Regions from separate parts of the Staphylococcus felis genome, predicted to be linked through region 2. Evidence: a T-box and tRNA genes for the amino acid it is inferred to sense, from the RefSeq annotation. Region 2 holds a T-box; the other holds one or more tRNA genes.

Region 1 (6,644 bases), 850 kb from region 2:
TTATCAAAAGTGATGAAATTTCAGGGGTCTCCAGATTTTACAATTGTGAATAAAATGATACAAGCGAGTCCCCAATATCACGTAGGTCATATTTCTAAAATTAAAGAGATTCAAGCGCATATCTATGATAATTATCAACATCTTCAAATCACAGGTGCGCCATTTGAAGCGGTCGGTTTGCCAGATTGTATTTTACAAGCTCAAAATGCTGTTGAAAAATTAATACCCCGAATTCGATAGTATATTAATATAAATCGAGTATGACTAAACCTTTTAATCACCATAGTTATTATGATGATTAAAAGGTTTCATTGCATAAAAATGAATCAACTGTGATATGATAAAATTGTTGATTTAATATAGTAGGAGGCTTTGATTATGACTAATGTTTATATAGTCCATGGGTATCAAGCTAATAGTAACAGCCATTGGTTTCAATGGCTAAAATCATCATTAGAGTTAGAAGGCCATGATGTGACGGTTCTTGATTTACCACATTCTGACCAGCCTATATTGTCCGAATGGTTAGCATACATGAAACATCACATTGCAGAAGTTAATTCAGAAACAATATTTGTTGCACACAGTTTAGGAGCTATCACAGTTTTAAGATATCTAGAACAATTACCACAAAACAACATAGGTAAATTAGCTATCGTTTCAGGTTTTAATGAAAAAATAAATTCATTATCCATGCTAGATGAATTTATAGATGAAAATATAGATTATAGCCATTTAAAAGAGCGCTTCAATCAAATTTTTGCTATTGCAGCAAAAGATGATCCTATCGTTCCATTTGAATTAACAAAAGTATTATGTGAAAAGCTTGATGGTAAATTTTATGAATTGGAAGAGGGCGGTCATTTTTGTAAAGAAGATGGATTTGATTCCTTTTTATTTTTAAAGAAAAAAGTAATTATTAATTTTGATTGAAGATCAGATAATAAGAAAAATGCTTTCGTCAAAAATGCTTTAACGACATAATTTCAATACCTTTTCAAGATGTAAATTCATATATAGATATGTTTTCGGTTGATTTTTTAGGCTAACCTAAATATAATATTAGATAGATAGATGATTTCTATCTACATAATGTATTTGTATTCTCCTAATCATGTTTAAGATTCCACAAATTGCTCTCAAGGTTGATTAATCCTCCATACACCTTGAGAGCCTTTTTGTATTTTATAGATCTTGAGTAATAGGGGGAACTTTTTGAAAGTAGATATTTCCATTCCACTCAGATTAGATGACATCAGTAACTCACTTATTTTAATTTATTACTTTAAAGGAATTAAATTACACTTAATTTTTATTCGAAATGCGTTGACGTTTTAATAATAAGGCTATATACTAAAAAAGTCTTAAAAATCCCTTTAAAAATGTAAGAATTTGTAAAGGAAAGAACATTGATTGATAAGCTTTTTCTTATCATGAATGAAAAGACAAGAGGCGCTTTATCATTTAACAAAATTTATTAATCTTAAAATAAATTTAAAAAAGCGTTGACATTATATTTACAATTTGATATACTAGTTAAGTAAGTGATTCGAAAATAATATTAGCGCGGGATAGAGCAGTTCGGTAGCTCGTCGGGCTCATAACCCGGAGGTCGGTGGTTCAAATCCGCCTCCCGCAATTTTAGTAGGTCCCGTAGTGGAGCGGTTTAACACGCCTGCCTGTCACGCAGGAGATCGCGGGTTCGATTCCCGTCGGGACCGCCATTATTTTATGGTTCAGTAGCTCAGTCGGTAGAGCAAAGGACTGAAAATCCTTGTGTCGGCGGTTCGATTCCGTCCTGAACCACTTCTTTATCACGGCGGTTGTGGCGAAGTGGTTAACGCATCGGATTGTGGTTCCGACATTCGTGGGTTCGATTCCCATCAACCGCCCATATCGATATCATTTGCGGGTGTAGTTTAATGGCAAAACCTCAGCCTTCCAAGCTGATGTTGTGGGTTCGATTCCCATCACCCGCTCCATTATTTTATTAATCCACAGTAGCTCAGTGGTAGAGCTATCGGCTGTTAACCGATCGGTCGTAGGTTCGAGTCCTACCTGTGGAGCCACGGCTCCTTGGTCAAGCGGTTAAGACACCGCCCTTTCACGGCGGTAACACGGGTTCGAGTCCCGTAGGAGTCATATAATCAGAAGTGAAATATCGCTTCTGATTTTTTATTTTATAGTGGAGGGTTGTCCGAGTTGGCCGAAGGAGCACGCCTGGAAAGTGTGTAGACGCCACAAGCGTCTCGAGGGTTCGAATCCCTCACTCTCCGTAAAATATAGTGTATAATCATTGATTTGATGGGCTTTTTAAAGAGTAAGTGTCAAATATGTGTCAAGAAAATATTTCTCTGACACGTTGACCTTGCTCTTTTTTATGTTCGTCGAGTAGGTGAGAGTAGAACAAAAGCGATTGATCAAATCATAAGTACAGATGGTGGTATCTTTATTGTAAAGATATTCTTCTATATTGCTAACTAAGGATTGTCCACACAAAATGTGTGTTAATGTGAATTGAGCAGAGTTTGAAAATAAAGTTCAACATGACTTAAACCAAATTAAATCAGGAAAACACCATCTAAACCTAAAGCGAAATCTAAAACATCAAAAACTGGAGAATGGAAACGTAATCAATACGGAACTTTATATAAAAAAATTTAGGTTTACTGCAAATTCCGATATTATCGCTCATTTAGACGACCCTTTTAGAAATTGTCCAGTTGGATATACATTTAAAAAGGGTGGTTATATCGGTTATGATGAGTTGATGTTATAAGATAATCGTGTTTGGATTGGATATACGTACAAAGGTAAACGTTATTATTTACCTATTAGAACTTAAGATGGTAAAGTAGGCAAGTTATGGAGCGTTATTAAGTAAAGTAACATACTCACTACATTATTAATGGCGGTCATTACGACTGCTCTTTTTTGTGATAAACATAATATGTAGGAATTTAATTAGGCAATTTAAACGCCACTAAATATGAATTTCGGGTTCAAAGATAATAAAGTTATTTAAATGTGGTATAATAACTAATAGGGATATATATTAAAGGAATGTTTATATTAAAGAGTAGTTTTAATATTAATATTTGTTTAAAGAAATCTACAATTTTATTACTTTTAAGTATTTTACTTTTTCTTCCAATTACTGTTTCAGCAGGTTCGATAGTAAATGCTAGTACTAATTCAACAGTTAGTAAGGTTAAGTATTTTAGCAATCAAGATTTGTTTGATGAACTTAAAAAACATGGCTATAATATAAGCGATATTTTTACCAAACAAGAAATAAAAAAATATAAAGCAGAGGATCAACTAAGAGCAGGCAAAACTCAATATGTTGAAACGAGTGATAATACATCTACTTTATATTTATCATCAGCTTATACTAAAACGATAGCCGCTTTAGGTTCTGCTGCATCAACAGTTATAGGGGGGCTAATAGGTGGTGTTTTAGGTGGTGGAGTTGGTGCTTTCTTAGGCTCTATCGCTAGTTCTAATATAAATACTGATAAAGGTATTTATATTAATTTTAAAGCACAACAAGATGCAACAGGACAATATGTTCTTGTGGCTCAAAAATGGGGATACCAGTAAGGATGATTTTATGGATAGAGTAATTTATGCATTAAAATTAGGATTAATAGCTATATTAGTTTTCTCTACTGTTAGCTTTTTTTGGTCTATGCCGAGTGACTTATTAGGCAAAATTATTTTTTCTATACTAATAGCTATATTAGTTGTCTTAGTAGCCTTATTTTTAGTAGGAAAACCTAAAAAGAAATAAATTTGATTTTCAGAAGCAAGTTTTTCTTCCTTGTATTCATTGATAAGTTTTAATTTAAAATCTAGTTCATGGTTTTTATTCAAAATAAACACCCCTAAAGTTGAACCTTAAAACTCAACTTTAGGGGTACACTTCATTTCGGTAGTGTGGTTAGATCCATACTACTTGATAAACTTTCTATACAATGTAGTGGATAGATTATCCATTGTTACATCTGATATATTTTCTGATTGCAAAAATCTTTTAAACTGATTAATCGAGTTTACAAAAGTGGCATAAGCTTTGTCTGTAATGACATCTTTTTTATTAACTTCAATTCATTGGTTATAGTAATCGAGAAATGACGATTTGTTATTAATAACAATGCCTTTCATAATTTTGTTTTTAGCTTTTGTCTCTGCTTCAACAGCTTCTCTTTTTGTTTTGAAACCTTGTTTTCTATATCTCGCTCCCTCACAACCAAAGTGATAACCCCATTTACCTCCGTATTTTCTAACACTCATTTATATTTCTCCTCAAAAAAGTAAAAAAATAATAAGGGTTCAGTACCTTCCTTTAAACGCTTTTTATCAATCCTCTCCTCAAAATGAATATTTTATCTTTAAAATTTAGTGTGTTTGATGTAAGATGATGTGCAGGCGCATAATCTCTCCTTTATTAATGGTTTGGTCACTTTTAATAATAGAGATTATTGCGCTCTTTTACATTTCTAAAGAAAATCGGACTAGTAAAATGAATTCTTTCATTCCACTAGTCCGATTTATTATAGAGTCTGTTTATGCTACACTACTATTAATTTAGAATAATATATCGATTTAATAGCTCAAAGAATGTGAGGTGTTAGATGTTGAGTGTAATTATTCCGATTTTATTACTAATTATGTCAGCTATAATGGCAATTTATGTGTTAAGTTCTAAGAATATTAAAGTTATTGCCTCAATAGAATCAGAAAGAGTGCCAAAAAAGTTAATAAATAAAATTGCAACGTACTTTTCAGCCAGTCTAATGATTTCAACGCTCTTTATAGCTATTGGTATTTATCTAACAGAAAAGAATTTATTAGTTGCTCTATTATTCTTTGCCTTTGGGATAGTAGCTCTGTTACCTTTTTATTACTATTACCACAAAGTTCAAAAATAATACAACCCCTTTCATCTTAACTTTAGTTAGTGATCAGTTTAAATCTGAAATCAAACAAGAAAATATGGCATTTTCCTTAAAGATAAAACCAAAAAATTTAAAGGTGACATCTTCAATATACAAAACTGTCCATATTATGAAATCAACGATAAATTTATTCGGTTCTTTGTCAACGTCGGTTGGGTGAGGTGATAACGCATTAAGTAATGTGATATTGCTGTTTAATACGCTTTTTATATTATATAAGTGTGATGACTGTTCTGGTTGGTCACTTTGAATTCAGTGTATGAAATTTAATTCAAAAACAAATAAAAAATTATAATTGGGCGTATTTTAAAGCTTAAATGAATTAAAAGTCTTCTAAACCAGAAACCCAAAAAATCTACAAACAAAGAAAAATTGATGTAGAACCAGTTTTTGGATTTATGAGGGCTATTTTGGGGTTCAATTGAATATGTTGTTTCGAGGGCTGAATAAAGTAAAACGAGAAGTTGATTTTGTCCTTATGCTATTAAATATAAGGAAACTAGTAGTAAGTTGTGCTATTAAGCATATAATTACAGGTAAAGTTTTTGAAACAGAAGATAAAAAAATTAAAGGTACAGTGACAGAGCAGAAAGAGAGAAAGTAATGGATTTATCAGATGGATCAAATAAGAGTGTCAAGAGTGTCTATACAATTGGTAAAGATGCTTTAAAGTTCATTTGAAATGACAATGTAGGAAGAAGGTATTTTGGATTATTGATAAACGACATCCAAGGTATCTTCTTTTTATGTATTTTGATGAAGTAAATTTAAAAAATGCAAGAATATTAAATAATGACTATAATAGTAGTAATGATACTATTTAGGAGGACTAACATGGAACACTGGCTCGTAACAAAAGCGCGACTCAATCCGAATCAGATTGCGATTGAATCAGAGCAGCAATCCTTAACCTTTAAAGCATTAATGAAATTGGCACAACAAAAAGGTACGGCATTAAAAGCATTAAAGCAAAAGCGTCTTGGTCTATATATTGATAATTCAGTTGAGTCACTTATTTTAATTCATGCAGCATGGCTCTATAATATTGAAATTGCACTTATTAATAATCGATTGACTCAAAATGAAATAATGACGCAAATGAAATCAATTCAAGTAAATACGATTGTGACAACTCAAAATTTAAAAATTAGTGATACTTTTGATGTTATTCATTATGACTGCTTGCAATCAAATGAACTAGCGCCGATAGAAATGATGCACTCAGAGCAACAAGTTGCCTCGATTATGTTTACATCTGGGACGACAGGTATTCAAAAAGCAGTTCCTCAAACATTTGAAAATCATCGAGCAAGTGCGAGAGAATGTCAAAATAGTTTAGGATTTAACGACCGTACAAAGTGGTTACTCGTGTTGCCTTTATATCATATCTCAGGTTTAAGTATTGTATTAAGAAGTCTTCTAGCTGGTTTTACCATTTATCTCATGCCTAAATTTGACTCGACATTAGTTTTAGATGTGATCCAAACTCAAAAAATAAGTCATGTTTCATTGGTTCCTATTACTTTGAAAAAACTCATTGAAAGTGGTTTACATCAACCGTATCATCTTGAAAAAATTCTATTAGGTGGTGCTAAGTTGAGTAGTGAATTTATTCAGTTAGGCTTGAGTTATCATCTACCGATATACAATTCATTTGGAATGACTGAAACCTGCTCTCAGTTT
Region 2 (6,644 bases):
ATCCCCATTTTCAGTCTAAAACAAGACACAATAGAGACTAACCTTCCCTAATTTTTGGAGAGATTCGTTGTTGGGTAAGGTAATTGGTCAACATGGAAGCCATGAGTAACCTTACTATAATATTATTTATTGGAAATGCTTAACTCCAAAAAGAGCGATACGTGTTAAATGTCTTAAAAACAGTGCTTATGAAACCTTATGTATCTTAAAACTCAGGCTAGGACATAAATATCTCAAAGTTTTCTTATAATGAGATGATTCATTCAATGATACGAAAAGGTCTTTTTTTAAAGTATTTCAATGTAAAATTACATGTATATCACGTCGTATTGTTGGCGAGACGCCTGAGGGAATAGGATGAGCGTCGAGACCGCGGCTCTACCCATCCCCTAGGAAATGCGAGCCAAACAATACGAATGATTGATAAAAGAAATGCGTAGAGATGGTTCGATCATGAATCATCTCTACGCTATTATTTTGGGATTGATGTCCCAGCCTCAGTCTGTATAAACGAATGTCTTTCTGATATTCATTTAATTGAACTATCGCGATTTAAACGCATTATTTGGGTTCGATTACAGTTTGACCACCCATAAATGGGACAAGTGCTTCAGGTATTGTAATAGAGCCGTCTTCATTTTGATAGTTTTCAACGATAGCAGCAAATGTACGACCTACTGCTAAACCAGATCCATTTAACGTGTGCACAAATTCAGGTTTAGCATCTTTATCACGTTTGAAACGGATGTTTGCACGACGCGCTTGGAAGTCAACACAGTTTGAACAAGAGCTGATTTCTTTATAGTCATTGTAACTTGGCAACCATACTTCTAAATCATAAGTTTTGCTAGCACCAAATCCAATATCACCAGTACATAAAATAACGCGACGATATGGTAAACCTAACTCTTCTAATATTGCTTCAGCATTTCCAGTCATTTCTTCTAATGCATTCCATGAATCTTCAGGTTTTTCGATACGCACCATTTCGACTTTATCAAATTGGTGTAAACGAATTAAGCCACGTGTATCTCGCCCTGCAGAACCTGCTTCACTTCTGAAACATGCAGATTGTCCTGTGAATTTTTCTGGTAAGACACCTGGTTGAATAATTTCATCACGGTAATAGTTTGTTAATGGGACTTCTGCTGTTGGGATCGTGTAAAGTCCTTCTTTTTCAACTTTGAATAAATCTTCTTCAAATTTTGGTAATTGACCTGTTCCATACATTGCATGACGATTGACAAGTTGTGGTACCATCATTTCAGTGTAGCCGTGCTGTGTTGTATGTTTAGTAATCATATAATTCATCAATGCACGCTCTAATTTTGCACCTTCATCTGTTAAGAAGACAAAACGTGCGCCTGATACACGTGCTGCACGGTCAAAGTTCGCCATTTTTAAATCTTCAACAATGTCCCAGTGTGCTTTCGCTTCGAAATCAAATGCACGTGGTGTTCCCCATTTTTTGAGCTCAACGTTATCGTTGTCATCTTTACCTTGTGGTACATCATCATGAATTAAATTTGGAATACGTGATAATTTATCCGTTAGCGCTTGATCTGTTTCTCTTAATACATTATCTATTTCTTTAATTTTTTCGCCGACATTACGTTGTGCTTCAATCGCTTCGTCTGCATTTTCTTTATTACGCTTCTTCTCAGCAATGGCTTGTGACGCTTTATTACGTTCAGATTTTAATTCTTCTGTTTGTTGAATGAGCTCTCGACGTTTTGCGTCAAGTTCAAGTACTTCATCTACAACTGCTGGGTTATCTCCGCGTAAAGCAATCTTTTCTTTAACCTTTTCCGTCTCGTTTCTGAATAATTTAATATCTAACATATATTTAACATCCTTTCACTTAATATCATTATTTATTTTAGAGTTGGACAAATAAAAAACCACATCCCTCATACAAGGGACGTGGTTCAACGTGTTGCCACCCTATTTTAACAGACAAAAGCCTGCACTCTCACAAATTTAACGGTTTGACCCGAATTGTTTACATTAGTGGGTAGATTTCATATAGTTATATCTGTTTGTTCACACCAACCACAAACTCTCTGTATGGGTCACTATATTACTTAGTCCACAAACAATTAATTATCTGAATTTAAGTCAAATATAACAAAGAAATTTTTGTTTCGCAAGCTTAATTGTAATAAGATAATTTTTGTAAATGTTTTGACACATTTTCAATATCTTGATGGAATTGACGATCTTCTGTAATCGAAGGCACAATTTGACGTAGTTCATCGTACTTTTCACGTGTGGCAGGTGAGAGCTTTTCAATTCCTTTAAGTTCCACTGCCTGTAATGCAATAATAGCTTCAATAGCTAAGACGCGTCTAACATTTTCAAGTATTTGATACCCATGTCTCGACGCAATCGTCCCCATTGAGACATGATCTTCTTGGTTAGCTGAGGATGGAATGGAGTCCACACTAGCTGGATGGGCAAGTGTTTTGTTCTCAGATACTAAGCTTGCTGCAGCATATTGCATAATCATCGCACCACTTTGTAAGCCTGGTTCTGGACTTAAAAATGCAGGCAAGTCCCCATTGAGTTGTGGGTTGACCAAACGCTCCAATCGTCGCTCAGAAACATTCCCAAGCTCACTCGTTCCAATCTTTAGGAAATCTAGTGCAAAAGCAACAGGTTGACCGTGAAAGTTTCCACCTGAAATGACAAGCGTTTCGTCACCTTCATCAAAGATAAGTGGATTATCATTTGCCGCATTCATCTCAAACTCTATCTTCTCTCGGACATAATTGAACACTTGAAAACTTGCACCATGAATTTGAGGAATGCAACGTAACGTATAAGGGTCTTGCACACGTACTTCCCCTTGACGTGTCGTTAGCTTTGATCCTTCTAGCCAGTCTGACATACGTCTTGCTACTTCTGTTTGCTCCTCAAAATTACGCACCCGATGAACCGCTTCATGATATGCATCCGTAATTCCATTAAGTGCTTGATGTGTCAGTGCAGCAATCCATTCTGCTTGATAGCCAATACTCTCAGTCTCAATGTACGTAATCACACCTTGTGCTGTCATCGCTTGGGTTCCATTAATTAATGCTAATCCTTCTTTAGCTTGTAGTTGTAAAGGCTTTCGTTTCAGACTTCTTAAGACATCCGAGCTGTCTAACTGCTCTCCACGATACGTCACTTGTCCTTCGCCAATTAACGCTAATGCAAGATGTGAAAGAGGTGCCAAATCTCCCGATGCTCCAAGTGAGCCTTGTTGAGGTATCACTGGAATAATACGCTCATTGATAAAAAAAAGTAATTGTTCCACTAAATCTGTCGTAACACCTGAATGCCCTTTTAATAATGTATTTAATCGTAAAACCATCATGACAAGTGCCACATTCTCAGAAAAAGGAGCTCCTACACCGCAAGCATGTGAACGAATCAAATTCATTTGCAATTGATTATATTGATTCGGATCGATACGAACATCGCTAAATAAACCAAATCCAGTCGTAATACCATAAACTGTTTCCTTATTCGCAATAATACGCTCGACAGTTGCTCGACTTTGTTTGACTCGCTGTAAAGCCTCTTTTGAAATATCAACCTTATTCTTTCGACTTAAAAATTCACGAATTTCTGAAATTTTAAGTTGTTCCCCTGTTAAAATTAAAGACATACGCCCTTCCTCCCTTTGTTTATATCACATAAAACATAAAGTCGTACTAGTGGGACAAATGCTAATTTAGACGATTAACAATCCTCTAAATGCCTTTGCCCAATCTAGCTACTACTGACGCTTATAGTTCAGTATAAGGGGCTTCATAGTCATACACAATAGCTATTACAATATCCGTAACGCATTAGCACTTTACTAATTTATCCAATTAAAATTAAAAATGTTCGCTATTGACGAAAATGAAATGCAGGTATAATATATCTTGTTGTAATAATTGAAAGACAGATAGGAGGGGACATCTATGGAAACTTTATCAACTGTAAATATTCCAAAACGAAAGCAAGAAACAAATAAAGGTGATTATGGACGTATTTTACTAATCGGTGGCAATGCTAATCTCGGCGGGGCTATTATGCTAGCTGCACGCGCGTGTGTATATAGTGGAAGTGGGTTACTCACTGTAGCAACTCACCCAACAAATCACGTGGCATTGCATTCTCGTTGTCCTGAGGCAATGGTCATTGATATTAATGATACGAAAAAACTCACTAAAATGATTGAGATTTCTGACTGTATTCTCATTGGACCTGGTTTAGGGTTAGATTTTAAAGGTAATAATGCAATGACATTTTTACTTCAAAATATACAACCTCATCATACATTAATTGTTGATGGAGATGCCATTTCAATTGTTAGTAAATTGAAACCGCAAAATCCAGCCTGTCATGTCATTTATACGCCACATCCTAAAGAGTGGGAACGTTTAAGTGGTATACCTATTGAAGAACAAACATATGAAAACAATCGCGAAGCAGTTGATCGTCTTAACGCGACTGTCGTATTGAAAAAACATGGGACGGAAATTTTCTTTAAAGATAATGAATACAAGCTAGAAATTGGTAGTCCCGCGATGGCTACTGGAGGTATGGGAGACACACTTGCTGGTATGATTACAAGCTTTGTCGGTCAATTTGATGATCCTGTAGATGCTGTGACAAGTGCTACCTATACACACAGCTATATTGGTGAAAAACTTTCTAAAGATATGTATGTCGTACCCCCATCTAAGATTATTGATGAGATACCCTATGCAATGAAAAAATTAGAAAGTTAATGATAAACAGACTGGGACATAACTCCCAAAATAAATAGCGCTGAGATGCTTTTGAATAAAAATGCGTCTTAGCGCTTCCTTGGAGACAGCCTCAGGACTCTCATCATAAATGCATGTCATTAGAGAAAAAACTTCGAGATTTTTTCGTGAATTCGTACGAAAATCTCGAAGTTTTTTGATTACTGACATATATTAAACGCTTTTAATATCAACTGACTTATTCTGTGTCACGATTTTCATTTTCAATATCTTCATTTACACGATCCATAAAATCTTGTCTCAATGTTTCACGTGATACTGTATCGTCTTCTGCTTCAGTGTGAATAGTATCGCCAGGTGTTTCATCGTCAATTACGCGTTCATCTGATGTTGGTCCTAATTGTTGAGAGGCCTTATCATCTTCTGTTTCAATTGCTTCCGGTTCTTTTTTGACCTTGGCTACTGTCGAAACATGTTGATCCTCATCTAAACGCATTAATCTTACACCTTGCGTTGTACGTCCTGTTTCTGATATATCTTGAATTTCCATTCGAATAATCACACCATGATCTGTGACAATCATTAAATCTTCATCGCCTTCAACTGTTGTAATACATACTAAGTCACCATTACGCTCAGTCAGTTTAGCCGTTTTAACACCCATTCCACCTCGATTTGATAATCGATAGTCTTCAATTGGCGTACGTTTACCGTAACCTTTCTCAGTAACGACTAAAATTTCATCTGTATTGTTATCATCTGCAACATCAAGTCCGATGACTTCATCATTCTCACGTAATCGAATCCCTTTTACACCAGCAGCAAGACGACTCATTGCACGTACATCTGTTTCTTTGAAGCGAATTAATGACGCTTGCGCTGTACCAATAAGAATATGCTTTTCACCATCCGTTAACCGCACCGCAACCAATTCATCATCTTCACGGAATTTGATAGCGATTTTACCATTTTTGTTAATACGGTTAAAATTACGAATTGCAGAGCGCTTAATAAGTCCTTTTTTCGTTGCAAAAACTAAGAAATCTTCTTCTGAGTCTAAATCTTTTACAGCAATCATCGTACTGATTGTTTCATCTTGATCGAGTTCAATAACATTGACTACTGGAATCCCTTTAGACTGACGGGAGAGTTCCGGCACCTCATATCCTTTAAGTTTGTAGACACGCCCTTTATTTGTAAAGAACAGCACATGGTGGTGTGTACTTGTTGTCACAAGCTGGCTTACAAAATCATCTTCAAGTGTATTCATACCTTGTATCCCGCGACCACCACGGTTTTGAGCACGATATGTTGATACAGGCAGTCGTTTAATATAATTATTGTGACTTAATGTAATCACAATTTGTTCTTCAGGTATCAAGTCTTCATCTTCAAGATGATCAATGCCGCCAAGTTGAATTTCTGTTCGGCGTTCGTCACCATATTTCTCTTTAATTTCAGTTAATTCTTCACGTACAAGATTAAGTAACTTCTCTTCGTCCGCTAAAATAGCCTCTAATTCAGAAATATATGCAAGTAATTCATTGTATTCTTTTTCGATTTTGTCACGCTCTAAACCAGTTAAACGTCTTAAACGCATATCTAAAATAGCTTGTGCTTGGCGCTCTGATAATGTGAAACGTGATTGCAAACTATCCATTGCGACCTTATCCGTTTCAGATTCCCGGATAATCGTGATAATCTCATCGATATGGTCTAGCGCTATGCGAAGCCCTTCCAAAATATGAGCACGATCTTTAGCTTTCTTTAAGTTGAATTCTGTACGACGTCGAACAACTTCTTTTTGGTGTTCTAAATAATGATAAAGTGCTTGTTTTAAATTAATTAATTGCGGTCTACCGTTCACAAGGGCAATCATATTGACACCAAATGACG

What was found. The T-box of region 2 lies ahead of serS (serine--tRNA ligase). A T-box ahead of a tRNA ligase gene usually reads a tRNA of that ligase, here a tRNA-Ser.
Region 1: it has a tRNA-Ser gene. The T-box ahead of serS (serine--tRNA ligase) is inferred to sense a tRNA for this amino acid. The anticodon was not compared.

Annotation. Positions count from the first base shown of each region.
Region 1 covers NZ_CP027770.1:2,241,115-2,247,758, reverse strand. Annotated here, with positions in the region: gene hemY (protoporphyrinogen oxidase) at 1-240, shown strand, start outside; gene C7J90_RS10550 (RBBP9/YdeN family alpha/beta hydrolase) at 379-933, shown strand; tRNA gene C7J90_RS10545 (tRNA-Met) at 1,566-1,639, shown strand; tRNA gene C7J90_RS10540 (tRNA-Asp) at 1,648-1,724, shown strand; tRNA gene C7J90_RS10535 (tRNA-Phe) at 1,734-1,806, shown strand; tRNA gene C7J90_RS10530 (tRNA-His) at 1,820-1,892, shown strand; tRNA gene C7J90_RS10525 (tRNA-Gly) at 1,909-1,982, shown strand; tRNA gene C7J90_RS10520 (tRNA-Asn) at 1,995-2,069, shown strand; tRNA gene C7J90_RS10515 (tRNA-Glu) at 2,071-2,142, shown strand; tRNA gene C7J90_RS10510 (tRNA-Ser) at 2,188-2,276, shown strand; partial or broken gene C7J90_RS12275 (SH3 domain-containing protein) at 2,561-2,845, shown strand; gene C7J90_RS10495 (hypothetical protein) at 3,064-3,603, shown strand; gene C7J90_RS10490 (hypothetical protein) at 3,628-3,876, opposite strand; gene C7J90_RS12205 (Arm DNA-binding domain-containing protein) at 4,111-4,296, opposite strand; gene C7J90_RS10480 (hypothetical protein) at 4,638-4,934, shown strand; partial or broken gene C7J90_RS12200 (transposase) at 4,998-5,565, shown strand; gene menE (o-succinylbenzoate--CoA ligase) at 5,796-6,644, shown strand, end outside.
Region 2 covers NZ_CP027770.1:612,976-619,619, reverse strand. Annotated here, with positions in the region: gene serS (serine--tRNA ligase) at 562-1,842, opposite strand; T-box leader at 1,915-2,106, opposite strand; gene hutH (histidine ammonia-lyase) at 2,153-3,655, opposite strand; gene C7J90_RS03025 (NAD(P)H-hydrate dehydratase) at 3,957-4,769, shown strand; gene gyrA (DNA gyrase subunit A) at 4,987-6,644, opposite strand, start outside.